DNA from 4 places in the Desulfosarcina ovata subsp. ovata genome. Region 4 is predicted to be linked to each of the others. Evidence: riboswitches for the same ligand, from Rfam matches in the RefSeq annotation. Region 4 holds a riboswitch; each other region holds the start of a gene.
What was found. Region 4 has a riboswitch for cobalamin ahead of acsC (acetyl-CoA decarbonylase/synthase complex subunit gamma). Riboswitches for the same ligand answer to the same signal wherever they lie in the genome.
Positions count from the first base shown of each region.

Region 1: linked by a shared signal. The riboswitch ahead of GN112_RS25935 (FecCD family ABC transporter permease) and the one ahead of acsC (acetyl-CoA decarbonylase/synthase complex subunit gamma) in region 4 are both predicted to bind cobalamin.
Region 2: linked by a shared signal. The riboswitch ahead of GN112_RS28220 (helix-turn-helix domain-containing protein) and the one ahead of acsC (acetyl-CoA decarbonylase/synthase complex subunit gamma) in region 4 are both predicted to bind cobalamin.
Region 3: linked by a shared signal. The riboswitch ahead of GN112_RS14215 (sirohydrochlorin cobaltochelatase) and the one ahead of acsC (acetyl-CoA decarbonylase/synthase complex subunit gamma) in region 4 are both predicted to bind cobalamin.

Region 1 covers NZ_AP021879.1:5,915,342-5,923,141, reverse strand. Annotated here, with positions in the region: gene GN112_RS25945 (tetratricopeptide repeat protein) at 1-1,063, opposite strand, end outside; gene selA (L-seryl-tRNA(Sec) selenium transferase) at 1,063-2,502, opposite strand; cobalamin riboswitch at 2,714-2,918, shown strand; gene GN112_RS25935 (FecCD family ABC transporter permease) at 3,075-4,142, shown strand; gene GN112_RS25930 (ABC transporter ATP-binding protein) at 4,145-5,011, shown strand; gene GN112_RS25925 (ABC transporter substrate-binding protein) at 4,989-5,987, shown strand; gene GN112_RS25920 (cobyrinic acid a,c-diamide synthase CobB) at 5,983-7,377, shown strand; gene GN112_RS25915 (precorrin-8X methylmutase) at 7,395-7,800, shown strand, end outside.
Region 2 covers NZ_AP021879.1:6,439,690-6,447,489, forward strand. Annotated here, with positions in the region: gene GN112_RS28210 (MFS transporter) at 1-435, opposite strand, end outside; gene GN112_RS28215 (TonB-dependent receptor) at 436-2,496, opposite strand; gene GN112_RS28220 (helix-turn-helix domain-containing protein) at 2,822-3,850, opposite strand; cobalamin riboswitch at 3,964-4,180, opposite strand; gene GN112_RS34945 (hypothetical protein) at 4,319-4,441, opposite strand; gene GN112_RS28225 (ATP-binding protein) at 4,557-5,735, shown strand; gene GN112_RS28230 (methyltransferase family protein) at 5,913-6,377, opposite strand; gene GN112_RS28235 (cobaltochelatase subunit CobN) at 6,421-7,800, opposite strand, start outside.
Region 3 covers NZ_AP021879.1:3,213,062-3,220,861, forward strand. Annotated here, with positions in the region: partial or broken gene cbiM (cobalt transporter CbiM) at 1-299, shown strand, start outside; gene GN112_RS14205 (HI_1622 family ECF transport-associated protein) at 361-522, shown strand; gene GN112_RS14210 (energy-coupling factor transporter transmembrane component T family protein) at 542-1,108, shown strand; gene GN112_RS14215 (sirohydrochlorin cobaltochelatase) at 1,272-2,258, opposite strand; cobalamin riboswitch at 2,503-2,698, opposite strand; gene GN112_RS14220 (D-alanyl-D-alanine carboxypeptidase) at 2,869-4,098, opposite strand; gene GN112_RS14225 (hypothetical protein) at 4,895-5,200, opposite strand; partial or broken gene GN112_RS34370 (hypothetical protein) at 5,541-5,729, shown strand; gene GN112_RS14235 (CHAT domain-containing protein) at 5,898-7,800, opposite strand, start outside.
Region 4 covers NZ_AP021879.1:4,280,304-4,288,103, forward strand. Annotated here, with positions in the region: gene GN112_RS18915 (metal ABC transporter permease) at 1-743, shown strand, start outside; gene GN112_RS18920 (metal ABC transporter permease) at 746-2,044, shown strand; gene GN112_RS18925 (IS630 family transposase) at 2,111-3,541, opposite strand; gene GN112_RS18930 (COG3415 family protein) at 3,481-4,266, opposite strand; cobalamin riboswitch at 4,606-4,814, shown strand; gene acsC (acetyl-CoA decarbonylase/synthase complex subunit gamma) at 5,040-6,431, shown strand; gene GN112_RS18940 (mechanosensitive ion channel family protein) at 6,480-7,565, opposite strand; gene GN112_RS18945 (transglycosylase SLT domain-containing protein) at 7,742-7,800, shown strand, end outside.

The sequences.
Region 1 (7,800 bases), 1.6 Mb from region 4:
CATCATCAGGGTTGATTTTAACCGTTCGTTTGTACGCCCCGATGGCCTCCTTGGTCAATCCCAATTTGTCCAGGCAGGCGCCCAGCAGGGCGGCGGCCGCCCCCGACCGATCCTTGGCACGGATCGCCGCTTCCAGAAAAGGCCGCGCCTTGTCGGCCCGGTCCAATTCCATATAGGCCTGGCCGATGTGATAGATCACTTCGAAAATGTCCGGCTCCCGTGACTGGACGTCCAGAAAACAGGCCAGCGCCGCCTCGTGCCGGCCCTGGCGCAGCAGCAGGTAGCCCTTGTTGTAAATGGCCATCACCTCATCGGGCGCCAGCCGGATGGCATGATCAAACGCCTTGAAGGCATTGGGGTAATCCTCGAGTACGCCATGGCAGACCCCCAGCGAATTGTACAGGTTGGCATCCGCCGGATCGAGCCGCAGGCCTTTTTTGAATTCGGCCATGGCCGTGTCGACCTTGCCCGCCTGGTAAAGGCGGTCGCCGCTGATGTTGAGGCTCACCGCATCAAAACGGGTTACGCTTCCGGGCCCGAAAAAAACGCCGTGATCAAGGGCCTTGCCGGCATTTTCAACGGTTTCGCCGAGTGTCTCGTCGAGGGTCGGATAGAGGGCCATCCCGACGATGACGGGCGGCTGTTGCATCGCCTGGCCGGCGGCCAGGAGCTGCCGGGCCAGGTTGTCGCCCTCATCGGCACTGCGGTCGGCCAGGGCGCAGGCGAAGCGATGGCGGCCGATCTGCCCCCAGATGCCGTCCTGGGTGTGGCAGAGTTGTTCCAGTGGAGCGATGGCGGCCATGGCCGCCTGGTCATCGTCGTTGTCCTGGACGGCCGTTTCAATGTCCACGGCAAGCACCAGAAGGGTTGCTGCCGCTGTCAGGCGCGTCTCGACGGCGTCGATGAACGCCTGCCGGTCGAGCAGATCCGTGAACCGTTCGGAAAAGGTCGATGGTGAAATTTCGGCCGCCCTGACGGAAACGGTCGGGTCATCGGACGCCGAGAAGAGAAATTCCTGTGTCGCACTGCGGTTTCTGAATTGTTCCGATAGGGGTTTTGGCATTACTTCTCCTGCGTGCCCGTCTCTTCGGCCAGCATGTCGGCAAAGGCCTTCTCGATGATATCCAGCTCTTCCTCCTGCAGGGTCCGTGGATCCATGATGAAACGGTCGCTTTCGATTCTGCCGATGATTGGCGGGGTATGGTGACGCAGCCACGATTCCATGGCGTTGGCCGATTTTCCCGCCAGGGTAACGCCCAGGCAGCGGCTTTCCAGGTTCAGCAGGGGCAGGGAGCCGCCGCCGGCCTTGGAGGAGAGGTCCATCAGTTCCACCTTGAGCCGGTCGCCGCCGATTCCCTCGAGGCGGGTTTTCAATTCTGCGGCCCGGGCCTGGATGAGCGATGGCGGCAGGGTCAGCATACGCAGGGTGGGGATGTGCTGCAGGGCGTCCTGCTCGTCGCGGTAGAGTTGCAGGGTCGCTTCCAGGGCGGCCAGGGTCATCTTGTCGATTCGAAGGGCCCGGGTGAGCGGATTGGCCTTGATGCGGTCGATGTGCGCCGGGCCGCCCAGAATGATCCCCGCCTGGGGGCCGCCCAACAATTTGTCTCCGCTGAAGGTGACCACGTCCACGCCGGCGGCCAGGGATTCCTGAACGGTGGGTTCCTTGATCAGGCCATATTTGGAAAAATCCACCAGGGTGCCGCTGCCCAGGTCTTCCATGACCGGCAGGTCGTGGCGCCTGCCGATGGCCACCAGATCGGGCAGGGCCACGGACGCGGTGAATCCCACAATGCTGTAGTTGCTGGTGTGGGCCTTGAGCAGCATACCGGTGGCTTCGCCAATGGCACTTTCATAATCCCGGGGATGGGTCCGGTTGGTGGTGCCCACCTCCTTGAGGATGGCGCCGCTTTTGGCCATGACATCCGGGATCCGGAATGCGCCGCCGATTTCCACCAGTTCGCCCCGGGAAACAATCACCTCAACGCCCTTGGCCAGGGTGTCCAGACAGAGCAGTACCGCTGCCGCATTGTTGTTCACCACCATGGCGGCGCGGGCGCCGCTCAATTCACAGAGAATGTCTTCCACCGCGCTGTAACGGGACCCCCGGCGACCCTTCTCGAGGTCGAATTCCAGATTGGAGTACCGGCTGGAGATAAGTTTCAGGCGGTCGAGCACGGCCGGCGAAAGCAGGGAGCGGCCCAGGTTGGTGTGTACCACCACGCCGGTGGCGTTGACCGTGCGCTGCAGTCGTGGGGCCATGATCCGGTCGGCCCGGCGCGTTGCCGCCTCCACCAGTGCATCCAGGGAAAAGGCGGCCGCATCGAGCGGGGTCGCCGCGTGCAGCACCGTTTCCCGCAGGCGGTCAATGGCCCAGCGGATGGCCGGAATCAGCACTGACTTGGGAATGGCGTCGAAATGCCCGCCGGCCGATCCGTGGACGATAACCCGGTCCACCCCCGGAAGCTGTTTCAATTGGTTTCGTTGATCTTGATTCAAAGGCATTCCTCATTTCCGAATTTATCCTTAACTGCGGCATATACCATTATTTAAACACTGTTTTCAACCACCGGATGCGCTTCTCCCAGGGCAACCGCATCTGAATTGGAATTCGGCGAATGGCGTTATCGGCGCCCCTTGCTTTCGGATGGATAAATGAATGCCAAATGCCAACATCCAAATGTCAATTGAAGGATTGACATACCATCGGATGTAAACTAAAAACGGAGCAAAAGGTGCGCTATTGCTTAATAGGGAATCCCGTGAGAACCGGGAGCGGTCCCGCCGCTGTAACCCCCTGCCCTTCCGATCTTTGTTGGAGGGAACTGCCAGACCATGGGCCACTGTCCCGGATTACCGGTGTGGGAAGGCGTCTGTCAGGAAGGGGAAGCCAGAAGACCTGCCTTTTGTGTGTGCCGGAGAGAGCTGCTTGAAAAAGTGTTTTCGGCCGTCCATAATGTAGAGGGCCAAGTAAACTGGGTGCAACCCTTCAAACCGACATCGAGGTTTGAAGGGTTTTTGTTTTTTGGGTGTATGCCAACCGGTAAACGCCGGTACGGGGCCACAGGTAAAACGATTTGATCGCTCCCGTTTCTGTCGACAATTCATTCCCCCATCTGTTGGGGCGCAGCTGGCTGCTGGCCGGCCTGCTGGCGGGGGTGCTGCTGGCGACGATTTGCCTGTCGGCGGGGATGGGCTACCTGAGGATCGCCTGGATCGATGTCCTGCGGGTGGTCGGCGGCAGCCTGACGGGCAATCCGGCCCTCACCCGGGGCCTGGACGAGCTGACCCGCACCATTGTCATGGACGTGCGCCTGCCGCGCATTCTGACCGCAGCGGTGGTGGGGGGGGGACTGGCATTGTGCGGCGTGGTGTTTCAGGGGATTCTGCTCAACCCCCTGGCCGATCCCTACACCCTGGGTGTCTCTGCCGGCGCCGCGTTCGGGGCGGCCCTGGCCCTGTTGCTCAACCTGAGTGTTGCCGGCATTTACAGCGTGCCGGTATGTGCTTTCATCGGGGCCACGGCCACGTTGGTATTGGTGATCTACCTCTCCTCTTCGGCCGGCGGAGCCAACGCCAACAACCTGATCCTGTCGGGCATTATCGTTGCCGCGATTCTTTCGGCCGGCATCAGCTTTCTCAAATTCGTGGCCGACGAGCAGGTATCGGTGATCATTTTCTGGCTCATGGGCAGCTTCGCCTCCAAAACCTGGCATGACGTGGGACTGACCAGCGCCTTTCTGATCCCGGGGCTGACGGTTTTTCTCTTTTTCGCCCGCGACCTGAATCTGCTCTGCCTGGGACGCCGGGCGGCGTCGTCACTGGGGGTGGACGCCCGCCGGGTGCCCTGGATTCTGCTGGTCACGGCGTCCCTGGTGACGGCCGCCTGTGTGGCGGCTTCCGGCATCATCGGTTTTGTGGGGCTTCTGGTGCCGCACATGATGCGCGCCCTGGTGGGACCGGACAACCGGCGGCTGCTGCCGCTCTCATTTTTCAGCGGGGCGATTCTGCTGCTGGCGGCCGATACGGTGACCCGCGCGGTGCTGCCCCACGAGATTCCCATTGGCGTGCTGACGGCCCTGATCGGAGGCCCTTTTTTCTGCTACCTTTTTCGCAAACGCCAGACGGGCCGCGGGGGCTTCTGAGGATGGGATTCGCCTTACACGACATCGCCTTCGCCCATCCCGGAAAAACGATTTTCGACGGGCTGGACCTGGTCCTGCGGAAGGGGCGCTTTACCGGCATTGTCGGACCCAACGGTTGCGGCAAGACCACCTTGCTGGATCTGATCTGCCGGCACCGGATGCCCGATCGGGGCGATATCCGTTACGGGGACCGGCCCTTGTCCGAAATCGGCAAACGGTCGCTGGCCCGGCTGATTGCGCTGGTGCCCCAGGATTACGGCATCAATTTCCCGTTCAGCGTGCAGGAGGTGGTCCTCATGGGACGCTACCCGCACACGCCGCGCTTCGGTGCCCCCAGCGGCGAGGACCGTGACCGGGTGGCCCGGGTGATGGCCGACTGCGGTATCCTGGCCCTGAAGGATCGGCCGGTGACCACCCTGAGCGGGGGAGAACGCCAGCGGGTGATCTTTGCCCGCGCGCTGGCCCAGGATACCCCGGTGCTCGTGCTGGATGAGGCCACGGCCAACCTGGACGTGCACCACACCCTGGCCCTGCTGGATCGGACCACAGAACTGGTACGGGATGATCGGCGCACGGTGGTTGCCGTATTTCAGGACCTCAATCTGGCCGCGGCCTACAGCCAGGAGATGGTCCTGATGAAGGCGGGACAGGTGGTGGCCGCCGGCCCCACCGAAACGGTACTCACCCCGGAAAATCTGAAAAAGGTGTTCGATATCCAGGCGCGGGTCGGTGTGGACGATTTCACCGGCCGGTTGCAGGTGCGCTACAAAATGCCCGAAGCGGCCGGCAGCCCCGGTTCTGCCCCATCCCCGGCCAATGGTGCCCCATTAAACGGAAATGCTTCTTATGGACCGCTTACGGAAAATTAGAATCGTTGTCTGCATCGTCACCCTCCTGGTTGCCGGGATGGATGGAGCAATCGGTGCCGCTGCAGCGGATCCCACCAACGCGGACGCTTTGGAAAAGGCGCCTTACCGCCGGATCATCTCCCTTTACGGCGCCCATACGGAGAACCTTCTGGCCATGGGCGCCGGGCCGCAACTGATCGGCATCGACCGGCAATCGACAGGGCTGCCCGGGGCGGCCGGCAAACCGGTTTTCTCCTACCACGACGATCCGGAACGGTTTCTCGCCGCCCGGCCGGACCTGGTCCTGATCCGGCCCATGATCGCCCGTGGGTATCCGCGCCTAGTCGAGCGCCTGGTGCGCAGCGACATCCGGGTGGTCTCCCTGCAGCCCACCACCGTGGACGCGTTGGCCGGATACTGGCAGACGTTGGGAGAACTCTGTGGACAGGCGGACGCGGCCGCGCACATGACCCGTACCTTTGATACGGCGGTGGCGGCGTTCAGAGCGCTGTCGGCCACGGTGGCAACCCCCAAGCAAGTCTACTTCGAGGCGATTCACAGCAAGATGAAGACCTTCACGCCCCAGGCCATGGCCGCCTTTGCCCTGGAAACCGCCGGGGGCATCAACGTGGCCACGGACGCGCCGGTACGCGCCAACAACAACATCGCCATTTACGGCAAGGAGCGGCTGCTGTCCCATGCGGCCGACATCGATGTTTTCCTCTCCCAGCAAGGGGCCATGAACCGGATTACGCGTGAGGCCATCATGGCGGAGCCGGGATTCGGGGTGATCAAGGCGGTCAAGACCCATCAAGTTTTTCTTGTGGACGAAACCGTGGTGTCACGGCCGACCCTGCGGCTGATCGAGGGCATCTATCGTATCGGCAGCCTGCTCTACCCTGAGGTTTATACCGAGGCTGGCCGGCGGATCCTGGCCGACGCCGGGCTGCCGGAATGCATCCCCTCACGCAGCGGATGCAAAGGAGGTTCATATTAAAGGCATCGTTATCGCCGGCACCCACAGTGGCGCCGGGAAAACCACGGTCACGCTGGGCCTGATGGCCGCCCTGGCCGCACGGGGATTCACCGTGGCGCCCTTCAAGGTGGGACCGGATTTTATCGACCCGGGCCACCACAGCCGGGTAACCGGTCGGGCCAGCCGCAACCTGGACGGCTGGATGCTTTCCGAAGCCTATAACCGACAGGCCTTCGCACGGCACGCCAGCGGTGCGGACATCGCCGTGGTGGAGGGGGTGATGGGCCTGTTCGACGGCTACGACGGCCGCAGCGAGGCCGGCTCCACAGCCCAGATGGCCAAATGGCTGGATCTGCCGGTCGTGCTGGTGGTGGGGGCCCGCTCCATGGCCCGCAGTGCCGCCGCGCTGGTGCAGGGATTCGAACGGTTCGATGCCGGACTGCGTTTTGCCGGAGTCCTGTTCAACCACCTGGGCAGTCCCCGTCATCTGGACTACCTGAAAGAGGCCACCGCCGATCATGTGCGCATGCCGGTGCTGGGGGGGCTGATGCGCGATGCGGCCATCGCCATTCCCGAGCGCCATCTCGGCCTGGTCACCCGTGAGGATCACGACCTGACCGATGCTTCCCGAAAAACGCTGACGGGCATGATCGAATCCCAACTGGACCTGGACGCCCTGATGGATGCCCTGCCCGAGGTGGCCCCGCAGGCACCGCCCAGCACTGCTGGCGACCCGCCGCCGGCGTCATCGTCACCGCCGGTGCGCATCGGCGTGGCCCGGGATGCGGCATTCTGCTTCTACTACCCGGACAATCTGGAGCTTCTCGAAGCGGCCGGCGCCGAACTGGTCACCTTCTCTCCCCTTTCGGACCGTCACCTGCCCGAGCGCCTGGCCGGGATCTATTTTGGCGGCGGCTATCCGGAACTGCATGCCCGGCAGCTGGCCGACAATCGTTCCCTGCGCCAGGAAATCCTGGGGTGCAGCCAGCGGAACATGCCGATTTACGGCGAGTGCGGCGGTTTCATGTACCTGTGCCGCCAAATGGGCGACACCGATGGGAAGGACTATCCCATGACCGGGTGCCTGCCCTTTGCTACGCGCATGTTGGACCGGCTCAAGGCCCTGGGGTATCGGGAGGTCACCCAGACCCGGGAGACGGTCCTGGGGCCGGCCGGACAGACCATGCGCGGCCATGAATTCCACTACTCGGCCCTCAGCGAAACAGAGGCTCCCGGCGGCGGCGCCTATCGGATTGCCGACCGGGCCGGTGCCCCGCGGGCGGCCGAAGGGATGGTTGTCAATCAGACACTGGGCAGTTATGTTCATTTGCACTTCGGCAGCTGCCCCCGGGCGGCGGCGCATTTTGTACAGGCCTGCCGCCGCTGGACGGAAGGAAAAAACAGTCAATAAGGAAACAGGAACCCCCTATGAAACCACAGGAAATCGAAAACGAAAGCTTTCGGATTATCGACAGCGAGGCCGGCGCGCACGGCTTTCCAGCGGACCAGTGGCCGGTGGTGCGGCGGATGATTCATACCAGCGCGGATTTCGAATGGCAGCTGATGACCCAACTGCATCCGGACGCCATTCGCATTGGTGTGGCGGCCATCCGCAGGGGCTGCCCCATCGTCACCGATACCAATATGGCCCGGGTGGGCATCCGCCAGCGTGATCTGGACCGTTTCGGCGGTGTGGTGCGCTGCTATATGACCGATGCCCGGGTGGCGGAAACCGCCCTCCAGAAGGGGATCACCCGGGCCAGGGCGGCCGTGGATGTGGCCGCCAGCGAGCTTGACGGCGGGATCTACGTGATCGGCAACGCGCCGACGGCGC
Region 2 (7,800 bases), 2.2 Mb from region 4:
GCGACAGGTCAAGCCATCGGCGGCGATATCCTGGGTTGAAGAAAGAAAGGCCAAGACCACACATCCGGTCAGAACAGCGCCAAATTGTGTTGAAATGTCGAAGCAGCCGATAATGATAAGGTTCAGCACCATGCCACTCTGGGTCAACAGCAGCCAGCCCCGATAATGCCCCAATCGACCAAAGGCAAAACGATCGACCAATGGCGCCCATAGAAACTTGATGGCCCAAAAGAGTCCTAAAAGGTAAATCACCCCTAACCGTTCCATGGGGGCGCCTTGCCGACGCATGATGACCACCAATGCGATCCAGAAAAAACTCAACCCCAAAAACTGGGTCATGTAAAGGCTGGCTAACAACAGCCAGATTCTCAGCGGCTTACGCGTCATTTGCGTAGCCGTTAATCTTATCTCAGTTCCGCCACCGTCATCAGGCATTTAGAAACGCCAGGTCATTTGCAGGCCGACCTCTCCCGGATCGCTGTAGATCGTGTAAAAACCGCTGTAATAGCCATAGGAATTGTATTCCTCGTCAAAAATATTCTTTCCATAGAGGTAGACATCGAAGCGTTCCGTTTCGTAACCGATTTTGGCATTGACCAGTTGGTAGGAATCCCGTGAGTACTCATTTGCCCGGTCAAAATACATCTTGCCGTAGCCGATCAAGTCCGCCCTGAGATACAAGCCACCGGGATACCGGTATTGAGCGCCGATGTTGTAGGTGTAGTCCGGCGTATAGGGATTCCGATTGCCCTCGTAATCGCCTTTTGCGTCCTCGAAGTCCTCGAATTCAAGATCGGTATACCCGAAACTGCCCATGAGGCTCAGGCCCTGGGTTACCCTGACCGTGGCTTCCACCTCTATTCCCTTAGCCGTGGCCTTGGCGGCATTGGTCAGGTACGAGGTGGCAGGCGTGACAGCATCCGTGACTTGCATGTCGCTGATATTCATATAAAAAAGAGCACCGTTCAGAATCAATCTTTTGTTCAGCAAGGTATTTTTCATTCCGATTTCATAGGACCACAACTCCTCTTCATCATAGCTGTAATAGGGTGAAGCCTCATCGGCCAGCGCATTGAATCCACCGGAACGATATCCTTTTGACACGGTTGCATAGGTCAAAACATCGGATGTAAAATGGTATTCCACACCTATCTTAGGTGTGAATGCATCCCAGGAATCATCTAATTGTTTATCGTTAAGATTATCTTCAAATTCCTGATCCTGCTGTTCATATCGCAAGCCGGCAATCAAATTGATGTGAGGGGCCAATCCATAAGTAACATGGACAAAGGCTGCATAGGTGTCCCCATCGATCTCCCGATCAGTAGAACTGTTCATGCTTGAATAACTAGATATGGTCTCCCTTTTTTTATGTTTATAGTCATTGTCATAATACAGGCCGAGCAGCCATGTTAACTGCTCTGAGGCATAGTTCAGTCTGAATTCCTGTGCCGTGGTTCTTAATTGGTCATCTTTATAGATATGTGATAATGTCTCGCCGGTATAATCAAAATCGTCCACGGCTTCGTCATTGTACGACCTTCTTGTGGTAATCGATGTTAATGTCCACAACTCACTAAAATCATAGTTGATTTTCAGTGCTTGCGAATTTTCACGTGGTTTATAATTGCCTTCTAGGTTGGAGGTAACTTTGCGATCCCCTGGAACGGAAATCCCGTATGTCGCGGCTCCGTATTCTCCCAGGGTTATATTTGCTCCCCCATCGTCGTGTTCAAGCATCGAAGCAATCAATGAAATATCCAGTTGATCCGTCGGCGTCCATCGAAGATGAGCCTTTCCCAACCAGTGTTCTCTGTCATCTACCGTATCGCCGGTAATGGTGTTTTCAATATATCCATCTCTTTGATAAAATTGCCCGGCCAGGCCTATAAAAAGGCTATCTTTTTGTATCGGGCCACTCACATTGAACGAAATTTCTTTTTTTAGTTTATCTCCTGTTTCACCGGAAAGCAGGCGCCCCAATTCAGCGCTGATTTTTCCAGTGAGTTGGTTGTTGGGCTGCGATGTGATAATATTGACGACGCCGGCTTGGGTGTTTTTCCCATACAGGGTGCCCTGCGGTCCCCTGAGTACTTCCACACGCTCTACATATAGCAGTGCATCTTCATATCCAAAAGTTGATAAGATAGGGATGCCGTCGATGAAAAGTCCCACCGACGTCGTATAGGAGAGATGGGGTGCATGAATACCGCGCATGGATGGTGAATTGATGCCTGGTCCACCTTCATTGAAAACCATAAAATTGGGGACAAAATCGGCTATTTCGCTGATTGATTTGATTTTTTTATCATCAATATCTTGATCGCTGAACACCGTTATGCACATCGGCACGTCCTGAACGTTTTCCTCCTGCTTCTGAGCCGTAACCGTCATGGTTCCCAACGTCATATACTTCTGCTCCTCGGCTCCAGCCGACATGGCGATACAGCAAACCATCAGAAAACCTGTAACGGCCCAACCACACTGGTTTTTCATACGCTCTCCTGTTCATCGACAAATAATAACGGCAAGATTCACAGACCAAACAAAGAAACCGGACACAACTCAATTCTAAGTCTCTTGGGATATTATTAGCAGCGAAGCACCAAACCGGCTTGTTTTCATGGCCTTACAAGGCCGATGGTTAACGATTGAGATATCGTCGTGCTCTTACATTAAAATGGATTTCCGTGCGAATCCCATTTGATCTTTTTTTTGTTCGAAATGAACAAAGGGGAGGGCTCGGTGAATAAAACCGGAAAGCATTGAAGTCTGCTTCGCGTACATTTCTCGTATGGATGTCCGGGATGTATTATTTTTGTCAGGAGGATGGTTTTGAATTGGTCAATCTACCTGCAAATCTATTTCGGATGAACCTATGGGGATTTTTGCCGAATTGTTTGAAAAAAGCTCTGGAAAAGGAGGACAGGCTGTTGTATCCGACCCCGAACGCTGCTTCCGTAACATTCATCTGATGGTTTTCCAGCAGTTGCTTTGCCTGTTGCAGTCGTATTTTTCTCAGATACCCAAAAACAGTGGTATCGAACACTTGATGAAACCCCCGGTTCATTTTGGCGTGGGATATCCCCACGGATCTGGCAAGGTTAAATAACGTTGGCGGATTTTTCATATCTTTGGCCAGGAGCGATGCCGCCTGATGTATTTTCTCTACATCCGACAAGGTGATCCCACCGTCATCCGGGTAAGTATTTGAACATTCATCAAGTTGCTGTAACCGGCGGGCAATCAAGTCCAGTATCCTGCTCTCAAGAAACAACCGGCGGGTAGGTCCGGTTAACGGGCAGCGAAGAATGGATTCAAGGGTGGAGAGGATTTCCGGCGTGATTTCGCCGGGCTGGTAATAGCTATATTCTCTGGTCCCATCCACAATTGATCTGAATGCCATGGGAAAATGTTTGCAATCGCCACCCACCAGGGTATTAAATACTTTGGGTTCAATGATGATCGAAAAAGAGAATCTGCGTGTATCCTTGATGTCCTCCCCAGTGACGGACAGGCAAGGGAAATAACAAAGCGGACTGTGACCTTCGCGTAATAGCACTGATAGGTCCATCCCCGTATACCGGCCTTGCATTTGGCCGGATACGCAAAATTCGATTCCAAACCCAGATCGGTTGAAGACGATATCCCATTCACAGTGCTGTTTCACCTGGTAGTCAGCGATAAACAGATAAAATCCAGAACGGAATTCAATTTGTTTGAAAATACCCGTGCCGATCATCTCCGGGATTTGCCAGCATGCTTCACCGTGCCTCGTGAAATCGGCACAGGTATCGCCGGGCAGGTTCATTTCATAGCCGTTTATCGCCTTTATGGTAATTTGGTGCATAATGACATGTCCTCGAAATAAAAATCCCCGCTTCCACAGTGGAAACGGGGATACCGTATTCAATCCCTGACGGTGCAACGATGAGTTTTCATCTACTCCCTACCCGGGAGCGATTCCAAACCAATCAGCAGGCAGGTCTTCTGGCTTCACATCCATCCCGACGGTCTTCCCATTCACAATGTCGAACAGTGACACGAATTGCCGAGATGCCCGCTTTGAACCATTCAAAGCATATGTGTTACAGCGGCAGGTCCGCTCCCGACTTTAACGGGATTCCCTCTTAGAGCCTGTTTGATAAATCCGTCTAAGGCCCGCTAACGGCGTTGGGAAGTGTCTCAAAATGCTCACATATTATATATATGCTCCGCTTTTGAGCCACTTTCCGCCTTGTTATCGAGCCTGATCCAGACTTCTCAAACAGGCTCTTAGGTTCTTGCGAACGCCTGCAAATTAACAAATTGAAAATATTTAAAACATCTCATATGGTACGATGTCAATCCTTTTTCTGGCGATGTCCAGCTCCATGAGCATCATGGGTATCCCGACGACAGAACTCTCCACGTCCACGGAGGAAAAACCGACACGCTTCATCGTTTCGGCGACTTCTCCGCTGTTGAATGCGAGAGGAGCAATAAAGTCATCGCAAAGGCCATTTTATAATCCACCCTCATTATATACCTTGTAATTTTGTAGCAAGCATCCTAAAATGCAAGGTATGATTCCCCGATGGATTACCAACGAAATAAAGAAAAAAATCGCGCAGGTGCCGGCGGTCGCATTGCTTGGCGCTCGTCAGGTGGGTAAGACCACACTTGCCAAAACTATTGCAAAGGGGCTGGATTCCGTCTACCTCGACCTGGAAGCACCGGAAGATCTGCTCAAACTCAGGGATCCCGCCATTTTTTTACGCGGCCACAGTGATAAACTAGTCATACTGGATGAAATACAACGTGCACCGGACCTATTTCCGGTGTTGCGGGGCCTTATTGATAAAAATAGGGAGCAGGGACGTAAATCCGGGCAATTTCTTTTCCTTGGCTCAGCCTCCATGGATTTGATGCGGCAAACGTCCGAAAGCCTTGCCGGTCGAATCAGTTACATCTACATGGGCGGCCTGAACGTCATCGAGACCGGCCACCAAAGCCAAACAATACACAAGCTCTGGGTAAGAGGCGGCTTTCCCGAAAGCTACCTGGCCGCTGACGACAATATTGCCATGGATTGGCTTGAGGATTTGATTCGCACCTATCTTGAGCGGGATCTTCCACAATTGGGTTATCGTGTACCAGCGATCAGGATGCGCCGCCTGTGGACTATGCTGGCCCATCTGCAGGGCGAACCGGTTAACTATTCAAAGCTGGGTGCAAACCTTGAAATTGATGGCAAAACCGTGAGCAACTATATCGACATCCTCTCGGATTTGTTACTGGTCAGACGTTTGGAGCCATGGCATGCCAATGTCAAAAAGCGGCTGATAAAATCTCCACGCTACTACATCCGGGACAGCGGCATTTTACACCGGCTGCTTGGAATCGACCAGTATGATGCCCTGCTTTCCAATCCGGTGCTTGGCAAAAGCTGGGAAGGTTTTGTGGTGGAAAATATCCATTCGGTATTGCCCCGTCGTGCCGAAACCTATTTTTACCGCACCGCCGCAGGAGCGGAGATTGACCTGGTCATCAGGATGCCGTCATCGGAAATCTGGGCCGTGGAAATCAAATATGGTACAGCTCCCAAATTGGGCCGGCATTACAGCGCAATCTGCGATGATGTCGGCGCTACCCGGAAATACATAATTTACGGCGGTGATGATGAATTCTCAGTCGGCAGCGGTGTAACCGTAATCTCACTGCCTCGGTTTGTGCAAGAACTTGGATCGTGTTGACAGTGCTCGAGATCATGCTATCAAGTGCCCATCCAGAAATGACCAATTTGCCCGATATCGTCGTTGCGCGAAAATTTTTATCCTCGGAATATCAACCATATGCCTGTGGTAAAATTTTTCGGGCGCCTTGATCTCAACCCAATTTGCCTATTTCTGGATGGACACTCTCAAAGATAATTATTTCCTTGCAATGTCCAGCTCCATGAGCATCATGGGTGTCCCGACGACAGAACTCTCCACGGAGGAAAAACCGACACGCTTCATCGTCTCGGCAACTTCTCCACTGTCGAACATCAGGTCCTGACCCGAAAGCATCCAGGCCATGGATCCCATCATGGAAAACATCCGGCCCACATAGGCCGGGCTCTGGCGATGGAGGGCCATTTGGGTGCCCGGGCGGTTGCGGTAACGGCCATCTTCCTTGTCCACCAGATCCAAAGCTGCCAGGCCGTCGAGCAAAAATCGCGTGCCCATCGGATGGGTGCCCAGCTCGGCGGCCACTGATTCGGCGGATTGCGATGTCGAGAGAAAATCAAAAATGTTCAGTTCAATGGCGGTGAGCAGCAATTGGGTTTTTGTGCGGCCGTTAATGATGTCGAACAACGCATGCAATTGCAAATCTAAATCGGGTAATGGTTTCACGGCGTACCCCTTTTTTTGGGTTTTGAAGGCTCATGTTTTTTTATTACCGTCTCTTCATCCCCTTCCAAAAGCCGCGCCCGATAACGGCTACGATGGCGACCACGAGCAGCACCGCGGCCAGGGACGCCCCGGATGAGGAAATCTCCGTCGCCTTCTCCTCTTTCTTCTCCTTCAACTCATAGCCCTTGACCTCCTCTGCCTTTTGTGTGCCGGCTTCGCCAGCGGCTTCATCCGGCGCCTTGGCGCTTTTGGTTTCCTTGGTTTCCGCCTTTTTGACCCATTCCGGAGTTCGTACATCCTTGCCGGTGGCCAGCTTGACCTGTTGCTGAAATTTCAGCATGGTGGCCGGCGAGACCAAACCCGGCACGGAGAGGATATTGGCGGCGAACTGGTTCATGGCGATGTTGTTGCAGGTGTGCTCGCAGCAGGCCATGCCCTGGCGGGCCACCGATTCCACATAGTCCACGGCGACCTTGCGGAGCATTTGCTCATCGAATTTCTGATATTCCTTTCTCTCCACTTCCATGATCCTGGCCGTGATGGACTGCAGGGCGTGCGGGCTGTTCTTTTCGAAGAACTCCTTGAGCTTCATCCCGTACTTGTCCGCCACATAGACCTGATAGGTCTGCTCCCACATCTCCTTGGACACTTCGTCCGGCGTGACCACCTGCCAGCCCCAGAGGTTTTCGGCGAATTTGGCCATCTCGCGGGCACCCGAATAGCCGTTTTTTTGCATGCCTTCGATCCATTTGGGGTTGAAATTCCGGGCGCGGACCTCAAGGCCCAGAGCTTTTGCGAAATCGACCATCTTGGGGTCCGAGGGGTTTTTGGCATCCGCGATAAACAGATCCGGAGTCTCGCCGGAAACGTTTCTCACCGCCATGGCCAACCCGCCCATGTATTGATACACGTCGTCATTGTCCACCACTCCGAAAAGATTGGTGGAGCGGCTGTGGACCACCATGTCGGTTCCCTTCAGCGCCTGTTTGAAGGCATCCTGGGATTTCTTCCCCCACACGTTGCGGCCGTAGGCATAATTCATGCGGTTGATATAAAGATCCGCCAGCTTGTCATCCTTTTCCCAGGTGCCGCTGGCCGGTATGGCCTCGTTCAGTCCCGTGCCGTATCCCTGATTGGGAGCACCGAAGATACGGAAGCGGGCATATTCCGCAGCCTCCTTTTCCGTATAGCCCTGTTCCTTGAAGACCTGTTCGGTTTCCAGGGTATGCAGGCGAACGAAGTTCTCGTATTTCTCATCTTCCGCCTTGATGATCATCTGCACGGCATCGTCGATCAGACCGATCTGGATGGGAAAGACATCCCGGTACAGGCCGGAGGCGGAGACCAGGATATCGATGCGGGGCCGTTTCAGCTCTGATTCCGGGATCAGTTCCACGCCCTTCACATAGCCCCGGCCATCCCA
Region 3 (7,800 bases), 1.1 Mb from region 4:
TGGTGCAGAAGGACACCGGACTCGCCATTGTCGGGGCCTTTGCCTGCGGGGCACTTTCGGTGCTTCTGACGTCACTTATGGTCGCACTTTCCCTGCTTTTTACGGAAGAGAGCTTTTTTGAAGTCGCCGCCCTGGTGGTGACCGCCCACCTTCCCGTAATGATCATCGAGGGCATTATCACTGCATTCTGTATTGGATTTCTCAAAAAGGTCGTTATCCCCCTGGAGGAGGTGGCAGCCGCCTTCCCGGCAAAGGATACGCGACGCCCCGACGGCGTTACCGTCAACCGAAGCGGCTAAAACCGCACCTGCTGATTCGCAAATGGTTTCGGGTCTTAGCGCACAGGAAATTCAGGCGATCGTGGAAAAGTCCCTGGATAATAAGCTGCGTCGCATTATCCGCAAACTGTCGGTAAAAGAGAATACCGGGTCAAACGTTAAGGATATCGCCGGCGGCATTGGTTATATCTTCGTTCTGGTGGGCATTGGGACCTATTTCAATTATCGGCGAAAAAAAGCCTGAATCACGGGTAAAGACGCCGATGTTGAGTGAATCCTTTGCTCAGGGAGTCTCTCTGCTCCACCGGCTCGATCCACGGTTGCGGATTGTTTTTGCTACGCTGTTTTCATTCCTTTTGGCGCTGTCCCTGAAGTTTCCCACCCTGGTCAGCGGACTGGCCATGTCCGTCATTCTGGTGTGGATATCCCGGCTTCCCCGGATGGAAGTCGCCAGGCGGCTGACCGTTGTTAACATTTTCAACATCGTGCTTTTTCTGGTGCTGCCCATTACCTTCGAGGGAACCATCGCGTTTTTTCTGGGACCGGTGGCATGCACCCGGGAAGGTCTGCTCCTGGCGGCCCGCATCACCCTCAAATCCAATATAAATACCTATAAAACCTATGCCTATCTGTTCGGCATGCTGCTGGTCCGCGCCCTGGCAAGGGCGGATCGGGTCTACCAGTCCATGCTGTGCCGGGGATTCAAAGGGAAGTTCTATTGTATTCATCAATTCTCTTTTTCCCGGACGGACCGGATCGGGTCCGGTTGTCTCTTTTTAACCCTGATTTTGCTGGGAGGAATGGAATGGCTGGCGCCGACACTATTTTAATTGACGTTGCAGGAACTTGAGTTTCAGGCAGTTGCGCGCAACTGCCGCTATGCGCTACGGTGGCCAGTGATAGACAAACAAAACGGCTCGAAAGTATCGCGCGGGCACCCCTTCCCGCCAGACTATCGAGCCGTTTTTATTTCTGCAGAACAGGCGCTTGCGCTTACTTCAGCGCAATGCCCGCATCCTTGGCGGCATCCCGGATATGTTCGACAAAAATTCCGGCAAAGGCGTCATTGGAACCCAGGCCTTTCAAAACCGGCATGACTTTCAATCCCTGTTCCTCGATCAAGGTTTTCCAGGAATCGTCTTCTTCACTGGCCATGTCGTTGGTCGCATGATCTCCTGCCACGATCATGAATGGCTTGAGTATGACCTTGTCGCCCTTGGTGCGGGAGAGACATTTAAGCACATCATCTATCGACGGATAGCCTTCCACGGAGCCGATGATCGTTTTCACGGCGGGATACATCTCGCGCATGGCCTTGGCGGTTTCGCTATAAATGCCCGTTGACCAGTGCTCGTTGCCGTGGCCCATGTACACCAGGGTGGCCTTGTTCTTCTTGGCCATGGCAAAATCGTCGGCCAGGGTCTTGATGGCTTTCTCCACATCTTCATGATAGTCGTATTGCGGCCCCACGGTACCCAATGCCGGGCGGCCCATGGCGATTTTGTGAAAAGGCATCCACTTTTGCTTCATTGTGCGAATGGAGCGCATGGCATTGACGTAGGACGTCAGATCATGGGACTGTTCCATGAAGAACATATGCGTGGGCTGCACGATGATGTCCGTGTACCCCTCTTCCCGCAGGTCACCAAAGGTGGCGATAATGTTCCTGACGTAGAGAATTTCCTCGGGGATGCCCTTGCCAAGCCACGTCTTTGCGTCGGCCTGCCGCTCTTTCCATACCGAGCGGATGATGTTGGACGTAAAGGTAACCTTCACCGGAACGCCGGGAAACGCTTTTTTGACCTTTGCCTGAATATTGGTGATGGCGCTCACCGCCTCGGGTACGGTGGTACCGAAACTGGCCAGGATAATGGCGGTTTTGGATTCGGTCAGTTGACCGCCGCCGGAGGCCAGGGCTTGGATGGACATTGAGGCCATCAGAAACATTGCCAACAAACAAACCATGAAACTTTTTCTCATTTTACATCTCCTCCTTGTTACGTTGATTGATGTAGAATAGATGCCAATGCGATTCGGGAAAAAGTATCGGAGGCAGGCTGCCTTGACATGATCATGGTTCCCATGTGGAAACCATGTCACAATGGAAGGGACATATTGATTTGCCGGCATACTTAATTCCTGAAGCAATGGCCGGTAGAAGAGTGCGTTTAGCCTGCTCGTAGGACGTTCCTCGTCCTGCTATGGCTTTCCTATGGCACCTAAACACCCTCAATGCATTCTGGCAGGTCTTCTGGCTTTCCCCCGTCTTTAAGCGCCTTCCCATTTCAGTAGCCTGAAACAGTGGCCTCATGCTTGAAGACGTTCCCGGTGTTAGCGGGCAGGATTACAGCGGCAGATCCGCCTCCGATTTTAACGGAGTTCCCTATTAAGCGTATCGCACCTGAATACATTACCGTATGAAAAATTCGGCGGCCACGTCCAGAGTGTCATTCCTCCGACCGCAGCAAACCAGAAACATGAGATATTCGAGTTATGTTATTTTGTCAATCCTTTCGCTGATGGCGACCAGGGTAAGCATATGTAACTTAGGCGAGCATATTGAGACGCTTTCCAACACGGGTATGAGTGGTTACTGCTCAAAGTGTCGTTCAATGGCCGTCATAACAGCGTTCGTGTTTTTCCCCGGCGTGTTGCACATGACAACGAAGCGGTACAGTTCGCCGTCGGTGCCCGACAAGAAGCCCGCCCGTGTCCGGACCCCTTTCAAGTGCCCGGTTTTATAAAACTGCCGTCCTTTCCGGGGTATCAAATCGTGATAGGGTTCATAGTTCTGCAGTATTTTCAGCATGGCCCGGGCGGTAACGCGGTTTTCGCGGGAAATTCCCGAAGCCTCGACGACACGCCCGGTTTCAATTCCCAAATCAACGCGGTAAAAACCTCTCAACACCTGCAGGCCCTTGTCCACGGTTGCCGGCGGCCCCACCATCTCCGCGCCCATGACCAGAAGGATTTGATTGGCGATGAAATTGTTGGAAAACCTCAAGAGCTCGCTCACCACTTTATCCAGCGTCGCGTCGGACCGGTGCAACCACATCAACACATCCGATTCCGGATCGACCCGGCCGGGTCTGACGGTACCGGTAACCCGCACGCCGGCCTGATTGAGGAAATAACGAAAAAGCCCTCCGGCATAGTGCAGGGCTTCGGATCGGTCGGCGGCCAGGGTAATGCGGCCCCGGATGATACCCGAGGTGGCGATTTTGGGAATCACCGATGGCAACAAGGGGGTCTGGCGCTCATCGCTGACCCAGACGCCGTTTTCCTTTCTGAAGGCAACCGTATTGAAATTGACACACAGGGCGCCGTTGGGCGCATCGTAAGGCTGCGTGGACGTACCGCGTCCGGGGATGTAGATCGATTTGGCAAAGAAGGCGTCGTCCAAAACCAGGTCATGGACGGCTGGAACGAGGGTCGCCAGATGCCGGGCAATCTTTCCAATCGTTTCGGAAACCAACAGGGGATCGCCGTATCCCTTGATTTTCAGGTTATTGTGCGAATCCAGATAAAATTCGGTCCTGAAACGGTAGTCGGGACCCAATTTCTCAAGGGCCGTCAAGGTCGTCAGCAACTTGAGAATCGAGGCCGGCACCAGGGGACGGTCTTCATGGACCGCGGCGATGATCCGGCCATCCGGCGCGGCGACCAGGATGGCATCCCGGGGACCCGCCAGGACGGACAGCCGCCGGACAAAATCGGCCTCTGGGGGTGTTTCAGCGGCCCACGACGTGGCAGCGGCCAGTATTGCAGCCGCCATCGACAGACAAGCCCACCGCGCCCCGTACTGTTTCATCTTCCCCATACGCCTCTCGTTTTTCCTCACAGCAATCCATTTAAAATAGCATTGTTTTCCCGCTGTTTTTCTAAGAATCGCTGACTATTCATCGGCTGGCTAATTGCTTACAGTTTTGTTGCACTTTTTGATCATAACCTGAACTAAATTTTTCGAAGAACTGATCGAATTGCCATGCTGGTACAAACCTGAACCGCATAATTACAATTGCTGTGATCATCATAAACCCGGTGGAAACACCGATTTTTGCCGGAATTGGCGAAAACTATAAAGCCGCGTCACATCCCCACGCGCGCGGGGGTTTTGCTTCCGGTGACAAAACCTTTTGGCAGTTTTGGCAGTGGCGGGTGGTGGCTGTTTTGCGTGGGGATCGATGAAATCCGCTTGACGACTGGGCCAGGTAAAAAATGGGTCGGAGCACAACGGAGTATAGACCGCGTTTAACTCCGACCCCATGCGGGATTGTGTGATGCCAGGGAAAGGTGCTCCCGCAAAATGGATTATCTAAGGATCGGGAATTTTATTAAGGCGATTTCTGTCAAAGAATATACCCGCCTGCTTGTCTTTTCATCCGTCTTCTGCGTTGGGCTTTTCCACACATAGCCCCACTATGCGTAAAAAAGCCCGCCTTGAATACGAATGAAAAATCCTGCGCATCCTGGTATATTCTTATCCGCCAATCGCCTAATTAAACGAAATTGCTTGTTCTTGCGCCCGTCTTCCGCGTTGCATCAACGGCCACATACTCCCGGTATGCAACCCTTGATGCGTCTTGAAGACGAACACAAGCCCGGCGCAATTACGTTCAATTAATTTCATCCCCGAGCCTAAACCATTCTGCTTTCTCATCGTACCTCTGGATCAGCGGTGCTTCAAGTCCATCATCACAAAATTGGATGATCAAGACCTTTCCTTTTTTGGCGTCCTTAGCTTTATCAGAATAATACGTTCTGTCTATTATGGGAAATTTTGCGAGATGGTCCTCTGCCATCAGTGAGATGACGAAACTACCGCCGACCGGGCACAAAAAACATTTGTACTTTTCGGAATTACCAGGCGGGTTATCGTATTTCGCTTTTTTCCCACAAAGGGGGCAGATTTGAGTTGGCATTTGCTACCGCCTTTAATTTTGTGGTTTTCGTATTTTTTGATCTGATCCTTAAGGACTTCCTCCAACAAAGCAGCACGCCAGCGCCCATGAGGGATACCGGAGGTGGCAGGCGGCACATTCAGCAAAATAAAGTGGGCAAGACCTCTCCCCAAGAGGTCTTACCCCAGGGGGATGATTTGGAGGAGGAGCAACCTCCGACGCTGACTACGCATTCAAGCATTCATTGTGCCAAAATTACATAACGATAATATTTCATATAGTTATTGGTATTCGATCACAATTGTTCAGCATTATTCCATCACATATCTGTAATATATATCTTCAGAAATTACAATAACGTAATATATATGCAAAATCAGAAACCGGTCTTCAACGCGTGTTGAACGTTTATTGGATTGTCCATAACTTCCTCAGAGTTCACTTTACAACCAAAAAAGTGCCTGCTGTCAGTTTAGGAGTATACATTCCGAGAAATCGAAGCCGGACTCGCGGCAGCCGGATTTACAAAAATAAAACAGCTTCAGGATAAGCGCATGTTTTCTTTGGTCGAAGGCTACAAGGCCTAACATCTTTATCGGATAGAAGCGGAATAGCAGAGGGGCTATATATGGCAATCTTTATAAACCTGCATAACGAAAAATAGGTTGTAGTGGTCAGGTGGAACCAAACTTGGTTTTTAGTTGTCTGATAATAATTTTCAAAGCCCTCCATCACCGGCAAGAATAAACGGTGCCCAAAAGATAGGGTGGGCATAACTACACTTCCCTTGGCCAGGGCCATCGATAAGTGCGATACGCGACAGACGAAGTGCCTCTGCTTTGGAAATATTCGGAGTTCGGTCTATATATTTGAAAAGTCCAGTAGTAAGAGCCTTTGCACTGTTGGTTTCGACTGGCCAGCTCGTAGCAAGCAAAGATTTTGCACCAGCATAGAAAAAAGCTTGCCCTAGCCCGGAGAGCATTTCCTTGCCTTTGCCCTTTGGAGCTGCGGTATTGCATGCGGATAGTACAACCCAGTCGGCATTTAACTTGAGCCACATGATCTCACCCATCGTCAGTAGGCCATCATCGTCCTTGTTATGTAACAATGATGGATGACTTAAGGCCAATGCCGGCTGGCCTAAACCGTCAATGTCGCCGGGCATTAGCCCATGAGTCGCAAATACGATTATTCTTTTATTCATTAGATCCATATTCTTAATACGGGCTTCAGTGGCTTCAAGCCCGAGGAAAACGTCAGTGGTGGGATCGGCACCAACGGCCAAAGCGATTTGCCTGACTTCATCCGCAGTTTCAGGAAGGCGGGGCAGCATTGAATGCCTGAATGACGAAAGATTGTCTCCCTTGGCAACTGGCGTCGCTCGTAAATGCAGGCCCCTTTGTGCGATGGCAACTTCTCCATCATCCACCTCAACAGAATCAGGTGAAAACCAAGGATCACCAAACCCGGCGAATGTGTTAGCAGGTTGGCTGGAGGATTTCCGATTTCTGAGATAAAGAATGGACTCTACTGACGGTAGTTGCGAAACGGCATGGGTACGGGCCAACCAGGGAATGGTTTTGTATTCGGAAAACCAAATATCGGATTTGTGCTGAATTGAACCGACAGGTTTCGAAATTAAAAGAGAAATGGGCAGGCGATCCATCGGTGCATTAGCAGCTACCATAATTACACGTGAATTTTCCCAGCCCTGTTTAACGGGAGCCAATAGTTTTCTGTAAAGTTTGTAAGACAATTCTGTGTCAAATGTCGGTATATCCTCAACGGTACGAATATCGTTAGGCGTTAACGATTTGCGTAACCGGCTAATCTCACGCCCCAGAACTTCAGAACTAATGGGAATGCTGGCAAAGGCGACTTCCCCAGTTTTTCCAAATGCCCAGACATAAGTAGATTTCTGCCCTGTGAAAATTGATAGAATCGCCTCGTCTTTTTTAAGCTTTTTTTTGATATCCGTTAAGGAAACAGATCCCGGTGAGGTCAATTTATTATATTGCGGATATCGATAGGCAATTTCTTTGTTCAAAACATGTAAAGCGTCTCTTAATTCATCTCCCTTGGTTTTAAGCTCTTTAATGACCTTGTCACGGTGCTTGATATCATCTATCCCCATTGATGCAGCAATCCGGTTTTTGTTAGCCGTTATGTTCATCTCCAAATCTTGTTTTTGCCGGATGATGGCTACCAATTCAGGATCCCCAATTGCAAAACGATTAGCGCTTCGCGACAAGGCCTGATCGACTGAATGACACTGGATGGCATCGACCGCCTCAAACGCTTTAATTGCAGATAAGGTATCACCGGTCCTAAATAATAGCTCTACGTACCCTTCCAGAATCCGATCTAGTCTAATTTTTCGGGTATAGTATCCTATGGTGGCCCCTAATTGTTCCCGGTAGCGGGATATAAAATCCATCATAAATTGATCTAAAATTTTTAGGGCCTCTACATCGTTTCCTTTGGCTGAAAGAGTTAATGCATACAAAGCTTGGGCTTCTGAAACGGTATAATCGTTTTTGCCAAATTGCAATTTGGCCTTTTCATACGCTAATAAAAATTGATCCTGGGCTTCTTGTATGTAACCATTGAAAAATAGTGCC
Region 4 (7,800 bases):
TGGCCCTGGTGGTCCTGGTGACAGTGATCGGACTGCAGGCCGTGGGCTTGATCCTGGTGGTGGCGCTGCTGATCATTCCGGCCGCATCGGCACGGTTCTGGACCCACCGGCTGCGCACGCTGCTTTGGCTTTCCGGTCTTTTTGGCGCGCTCAGCGGTTTTCTGGGATCGGGCATTTCGGCCTTGATGGCCAACCTGCCGGCCGGGGCGGTCATCGTTCTGGCCGCCTCCTTCTTTTTCCTGGTCAGTCTGTTTTTCGGATCCGCCCGGGGATTGTTGCGCTTGGGGATAGACCGGCAGCGCCTGCAACGCAAAATCATGAACGAGAATCTGCTCAGGGATCTTCATGAATGGGACGAGACCGCGGCCAATAACGAAAAACAGGCCCCGCGCGCCGGAATTCTCATGCGCAGGCGGGCCTGGACCTCACCCTCATTGAAGCGAACCCTGCGGCGCCTGAATCGCCAGGGGTTGATCCGTCAACCCAGCGACGGAACCATTCGCCTGACCGACACCGGCAGGGAAGCGGCCCAGGAAATCGTGCGCCGCCACCGATTGTGGGAAACCTACCTGATCACCCATGCCGACGTGGCACCGGGCATGGTCGATCTTTCCGCCGACCGGATCGAGCATGTTCTGGAACCGGAACTCATCAGTCGCCTGGAAACCCTTCTGGATGCCGGCAAGGGGCATGCCCCGCCTCCCAGCCCCCACAAACTGCCCCTTATCAAAGGAGTGCGTTGACCATGGAATGGACCTTTATCGACACATGGATTGTCGTGGTTGGCGCCCTGAGCGCCGCCGCCTGTGCCTTGTTGGGGAATTATCTGGTGCTGCGCCGCATGAGCATGATGGGCGATGCCATCAGCCACGCCGTTTTGCCGGGCCTGGCCATCGCCTTCCTGATTACCGGCAGCCGGGCAAGCCTGCCCATGCTGATGGGCGCCATTCTCATCGGTGTGGTGACCACCCTTCTGATCCAGGGCATCGATCGCCTCAGTGGCCTTGACCGCGGCGCATCCATGGGGGTGGTCTTCACCACCTTATTCGCCATCGGCCTGATTCTCATTCGTCAGGCGGCCGATCATGTGGATCTGGATCCGAGCTGCGTGTTATACGGCGCCATCGAATTGACTCCCCTGGATACGGTCCTGATCTTCGGCCAGGACATCCCCCAGGCCGCCGTCACCAGCGGGATCATGCTGGTCCTCAACCTGATCTTCGTTATCGTCTTTTTCAAGGAGCTGAGGATCACCGCCTTCGATCCGGCCTTGGCCACCACCATGGGCATCAACGCCAATATCATGCATTACGGCCTGATGACGCTGGTGGCGGCAACCACCATCGCAGCGTTCGAAAGCGTGGGCAGTATTCTGGTCATCGCCATGCTGATCGTTCCCGGTGCCGCGGCACACCTGATCACCGACCGGCTGGGCCGCGTGCTGGCCATCAGCGTATTGTTCGCGGCGGCCTCGGCCGTGCTGGGGCATATGGGCGCCATTACCGTTCCACGGTTGTTCGGGTTCCAGGACACCAGCACGGCGGGCATGATGGCCCTGGCCACCGGCCTCCTGTTTCTCCTGGTTTTTCTCTTTGCGCCGCGTTACGGCGTCATTGGCCGGGCGACCAACCAATTGCGCCTGGGCCTTGGAATCATCGGTGACGATACGCTGGGCTTTCTTTACCGCTATCACGAACTGGCTCCTGAAGGAGCGCCGCCGGTTCCCATCGCGGAAATCAAGAAAGCCCTCAAGGTGGGATCCACGATTCGTCTGATGATCTGGAAACTCAAACGCAAAAACCTGATTCTGACTGACGGTAACGGGTTGACGCTGACCGATGAAGGGATAACCGCCGGACAGGGATTGATCCGTTCGCATCGCCTGTGGGAGACCTACCTTTGTGATGTCATGGGCTGCTGTGACGCGGATGTCCACCGCCATGCCCATAAGTTCGAGCATGTCACCGATCCGGAGACGCAACAGCGGCTCAGTGAAATTACCGGCAATCCCGGTCGGGATCCCCACCGGCGGAAGATCCCCTAGTGCCGTGTCTCAAAAGTTCTGCGCTCAATTTTGGCAATTTTAGTTTCTGATTGAAGAATACCCAATCTATGCGGCCTTCGCCAGACGTGGATCGTTGCGGACAAGGGCTTCTGAAAAGAGGGCATACGCATTGCGCGCTTTTTTGAGCCGAATCGGACCGGTTTCCCTTTCGATGATATTACAGATGTACTCATCGCTTTGGGCTGCCAAGTCCAGTAGCTGAATCCAGTCTGAAACGGGTATCGCATTCAGGTAATTGTCGGCGATGTTGCTCATAAGCAATAGCTGGCTCGTCAAAAACTTGGAATCCATTTGATCTGTCTTTATGTAAAGCAGTCTACAAAAGCGTCGGACAGCCTTGGCATAAAGGCCTTTTCCTGTATAGGACCATTTGAAGGGATGAGCAAAGAACTCATTCCAGGTATCGATGAAAGCGGCGATAGCTGCGCGTAATTGCTCAAGAGACTGAAACTGGTCGTATTTGAGGCACTTGCTTTTTAGAATGCCGAACCATATCTCGACCATGTTCAGCCAAGAAGCATGAAAGGGAATAAAGTGAACAACAATGCGCTTATTCTCAGATTGCAGCCACTCACGTCGTTCAGCACCGCTTGTCAGGGGCGAATATTTAATGCCGCTAAGCTCGGCAACGGTTTGACAAAAATCAGCATGGTAATGGGGCGTCAAATTATCCATGATGTAATGGATTTGCGCATCGGGGGCATGGCTGTCAACATGGGATCTGAAGACATCGCATAGGGTATGACGATTATGGTTTTCGGTGCAACGGCCGTAGACCTCGCCTGTCGCCGGATTGAGAAAAGCAAGCAAGTCGCACACGCCGTTACGTTCGTAATCGAAGTCCTCCAAAACCGGCTGATTGCTGCCGACCGGCAGGTTCGGGGTAAGCCGTCTGAGTGCCTGGATGCTGGTACACTCATCAAAACAGTACAGATGCTCATTCGGGTTCCGGTAACAGCTGATGATATTCTCCATTTTTTGGAAAAAATCCGGATCACTGATTTGTAGGTAGTATTTGTGACGGTGAGGCTTTAGCGCATGTTCCAAAAGAATACGATGGATGGTCGAGCGGCTGATGGGCATGCCGATTAAGTCTGTATGTACTTTGAAATAACGCTGTGCATCGCGAAGAGACCACCGGTGAAGTCCGGGAAGAGGTGGCGCTTGTTGACAATAAACGGCAATGGTCATCAGACGTTTGTCTTTCGAGAAGGTGCGAGGCCGCCCGCAACGAGGATAGTCGGCCAGCGGTTCACCGTTTTTAACCCGGCATATCCATCTACGGACAGTCGAACGATGGGAGTCGGTGAAAACAGAAATAACACCAGGTGTGAATCCGCCCTTATACAGCGCCACAATGGCTGCCCGTTGTTCGACTCTTGCCGGAAGTGGCTTGGGCCATGTCAGGGTATTGTCTATTCGGAAGCACCAGCTTTGGAAGTTTTTTTTACTGCGGTAACCAACTCGGGCAAAGATCGTTTGATCTTGGACAGGCCCAGCTTGTCAAGATGATGGCGGACGGTGCGTGGCGAAATGGTTATCTGGCAACGCTCTTTTAATTGATCCGAGATCGAAAGGCCCGAGGTCGCACCGCCTGTGATGGCGTCGACGGCAAACTGCTGAATGAGTTCGGCTTTGATCTGAGGGCTCACCCGATAGTCTTGCTTTTGTCCTTTTCGCTGATCCACCAAGGAAAGCGCTCCTTTTTGCATCAGCTGTCGGGCAAGGGTCATCGTGCGAGGCCGCGTTAGCCCAATCGCCTCGGCAACTTGTTTACTGGTGAGCAAGCCGGAGTTGAGCATGGTCAAAAGCACAATTTTGCTCTGCAAAGTATCCTGCTTGTCAATTTTGAGTTGTCTATCAGGGGCGCCCAGATCGATGATGATGAACTGCTCTTGCTGTCTTACCGCAATAGGTGGCAACTGGTGACATATTGTGGCCAAAGGTTGGTATTGCCGCCGTCGCCGGTCTTGGAGGGCGGACAAACCATCGTTTATAATCGTCCTGATAGTGGACTTGACTGTCTCGGCCGGCATATCGAGCGTTTTTGCGATGTTTTGGCGGTTAAGGCCAAGCAGATACAGCGCAAAGCACAGCAGACGCCTGATGACATTGGCTCCCAATGCCTCCAGCGCCCGATCGATTCGTTCTCTTGAGAGCTTACCGGAGAAGGATAGATCCTGGCAATTTGTGATTCGCATGGCGTTCATCGTATTTGACCCACTTTTTTAGTGTGTATACCTTCATGTCAACAGATTTTGGTAAATAATAGCATAGTGATGGGTTAAATACAACCGGTTGTTAACGAATTTTATATTGCCATTTTATAGTACAGAACTTTTGAGACACGGCACTAGAGCCTTTCCCAAACGTTTGCCATTGTCCATGACGATCTGGCCGTCTTAGGCGATTTCTGTCAACAGCTGGTTACCGGATCATCGGCATTTAAAAGTCACCAGGGCTGACACGAACACACAGCACCCCGTTCTGGGGTGAATAATTGGCTTGACAGCTAAGGAGGTCTCCCATAATAGACTTTTTTTGAGCTAATGATCACAGGTGTCCAACGGACTTAATCGGGAATCCCGTGCAAATCGGGAGCGGACCCGCCGCTGTAACACACGCATTTTCAGGGTATCCTGAAAGGCATTCTTTTTGGCAACTCGTGCCACTGTTCACTGCTGTTTGAATGGGAAGGCCGCCAAAAAGCAAGTGAAGCCAGAAGACCTGCCTGTGATGGGTGTTGTAAAATCTCTCGGGACGTAGAGCATTTTGCGCAAACATTGCGATCACAGGGATAAAAAACGATATCCCCGTGCCCCTATGGGCACGGGGATATTTTTTTGCACGGGCACGGCAGGCGGACAATGGAAATCGATATTTCTTCGGGACCCCGCTGATGTCCCGAAGAGGTAGACTTGTCCCTGATCATAACGATGAACAGAAGTTCATCACCAAAGCAAAGGAGCGAAACATGGCGTTATCTGGAATGGAAATTTTCAAGCTTTTACCCAAGACGAACTGCCGGGAGTGTGGAATGGCAACCTGTATCGCTTTTGCCATGAGTTTGGCCGCCGATAAAATCGAGCTTGAGGCCTGCCCGTATGTATCGGATGAGGCAAAAGCCAAACTCGCCCAGGCGGAAGCACCGCCGATCAAACTGGTTACCATTGGCAGCGGCGACCAGGCGCTCAAAATCGGCGGGGAATCCGTCATGTTCCGCCACGACAAGCGGTTCAACAACCCGACGGGTCTGGCCATATGCATTTCGGACACCGCTTCGGAGGCGGACCTGGATGCCAGGCTCAAGCGGTTCCAACGGGTGCGCTATTGTCGAATGGGATGTGAGTTACGGGCCGAATTGGTCGCGATCAAGAACGAATTGCAGGATGCGCGAAAATTCGCCCACACGGTTGAAACAGTGAGAAAAGGCAGCGACGCCAGAATCATCCTGATGAGTGACGATCCTGAAATCATGGCCGCCGGGTTGAAGGCCTGCGCCGGCTCAAAACCACTGATTTGCTCGGCCACATCGGCCAATGCCGAGTCGATGATCGAGCTTGCCGCAGCGCATGACTGCCCGCTGGTGGCCAAAGCCCAGGGTTTGGAGGAGCTCACCGCGTTATCCAGCCGTTTGGCCGACGCCGGCGTGCAGGAAATCGTTTTGGATACGGGGGCGCGAACCGTGCGGGAAGCGCTGGCGGATCAGGTACACATCCGGCGAGCCGCCATTCATCAAGCCGTCGAATCACTGAGTTATCCGACAATCACGTTCCCCTGCGAAATGACCAACGACCTTTCCATGGAAACATTGATTGCGGCCATGTTTATCGCCAAATATGCCGGAATCGTGGTTCTCTCCGATTTTCAGGCAGAGAGTATTTTCCCGCTCTTGCTGGAGCGGATGGAACTTTTCAGTGATCCCCAGGATCCTCTGATGACCCCTGAAGGGGTCTATGAAATCGGTGCACCCGATCGCCATGCACCGGTGCTTCTGGCCTCATCGTGGGCATTGACCTATTACAATCTCACCCTGGCGGCGGAAGTTTCCCGCACACCGATTTTTCTCTGCTTCCAGGAGATCAGCGAGCCGGATGTCATGTGCTGGTGCCATCATTGTCTGCGCAGCACCCAAAAAGGCAAATTCGATGCGCCAAGCACCATCCGGTTCATTAAGGATTGCAAACTGGAGGAGCGGGTGGATCACCGGAAACTGGTCATCTCCGCCAGAAACGCCCAGTTCAGTGCCGAACTCGAAAGCGCGCTGCCGGAGTGGGAGATTATCGTCGGCCCCGGTGAGGCGTCCCAGCTCACTGGTTTCCTGCCGGAACTGGCCGAGGAATTGAGGAAAGAGAAAAGCGTTTGAGGGCTTCTGGATAAATCGCAGGTTGGAAAACACACCCGCCCCGGGCCATCAACCGGCAGCGGGATCGTTCCCCCCGTCAGCACCAGCGCCCGTGGACTGCACGTAGATCGTCCGGGTGGGATAGGCAAATTCGATCCCCGCCTCGCCGAACTGCCTGAAAATGTCCAGGTTGATCGCCTGCTGAATGTCCATGTAGACCGTATAGTCCGGATTCCGGATCCAATAGACCACCTCGAAATTCAGGGCATAGTCGCCGTACTCCTTGAAGTGGGCCCGGTCGAAGCGAACCTGGGCGTTGGCCTCGACCGCCTGTCTGATCATCTCCGGAATTTGCCGGATCTGCTCATAGGCGGTCTGATAGACCACACCGATGGCAAACACCACCCGGCGTTCAACCATGCGCTTGTAATTGCGGATGCGGCTTTGCAGCAGGTCGGTATTGGAGAAGATCAGCTGCTCTCCGGAGAGGCTGCGAATGCGGGTGGTCTTCAGCCCCACATGCTCGACCGTTCCCATGTATTCTTCAATGATAATGAAATCACCGATCACGAAGGGTTTGTCCAGGACGATGGAAAAAGACGCGAACAGGTCGCCAAGAATGTTCTGAATCGCCAGGGCAACGGCGATACCACTGATTCCCAGGCCGGCGATCAGTGTAGTGATGTTGACGCCCAGGTTGTCGAGCCCGATCAGCAAAAGGATGATCCAGATCATCATGCGCAGCACAAACCCCACCGATGTCAGCGTGGTCACCGCGCCGGCATTGCTCTCGATTTTCCGCTTGCGGAAACGGGCGACCCAGAAGCTCACCGCATGGGAGATGAGCACGCCCACTTGAAGAAGGGTCACCAGGCCAACCACATGGCTGAAGATGATACCGGTGGCATCGGGCAGCGCAATTTTCAATGACCCGCTGTACACCGCCAGGATAAAAATAAAAATCACATTCACCCGGTCGATCAGTTCGGCCAGCAGGTCGTCCCAGACCGTATCGGTCCTGGCGGCGAACGCAGCCAGTTTTTTGTGGATGATCCGTTTGGCGGCAACCACCGCCAGGAAGACCAGCACGGCAATGCCGATACCGATCAACCATTCCGGCAGCGAATTCTGATAAATGACAATCTTGGAGAACATGATGATCACACCTTGGGTTGCAAGTGGGGATAATGTGATCATCCTAACCATTCATGGCGCAAAGGTCAAAAACAGGCTCCAAATGCGGTTGCCCGGCGTTGCGGCCCCCGGCAGTTGACAGACGGGGTGATGTTTGCTGATATTGGCGGACGCTATAAATTTTAATAAGGATGCACATGCCACCATCACACCGTCATCGCCGATTGTTTGCTTTTCTCAGCCTGGCCATTTTACT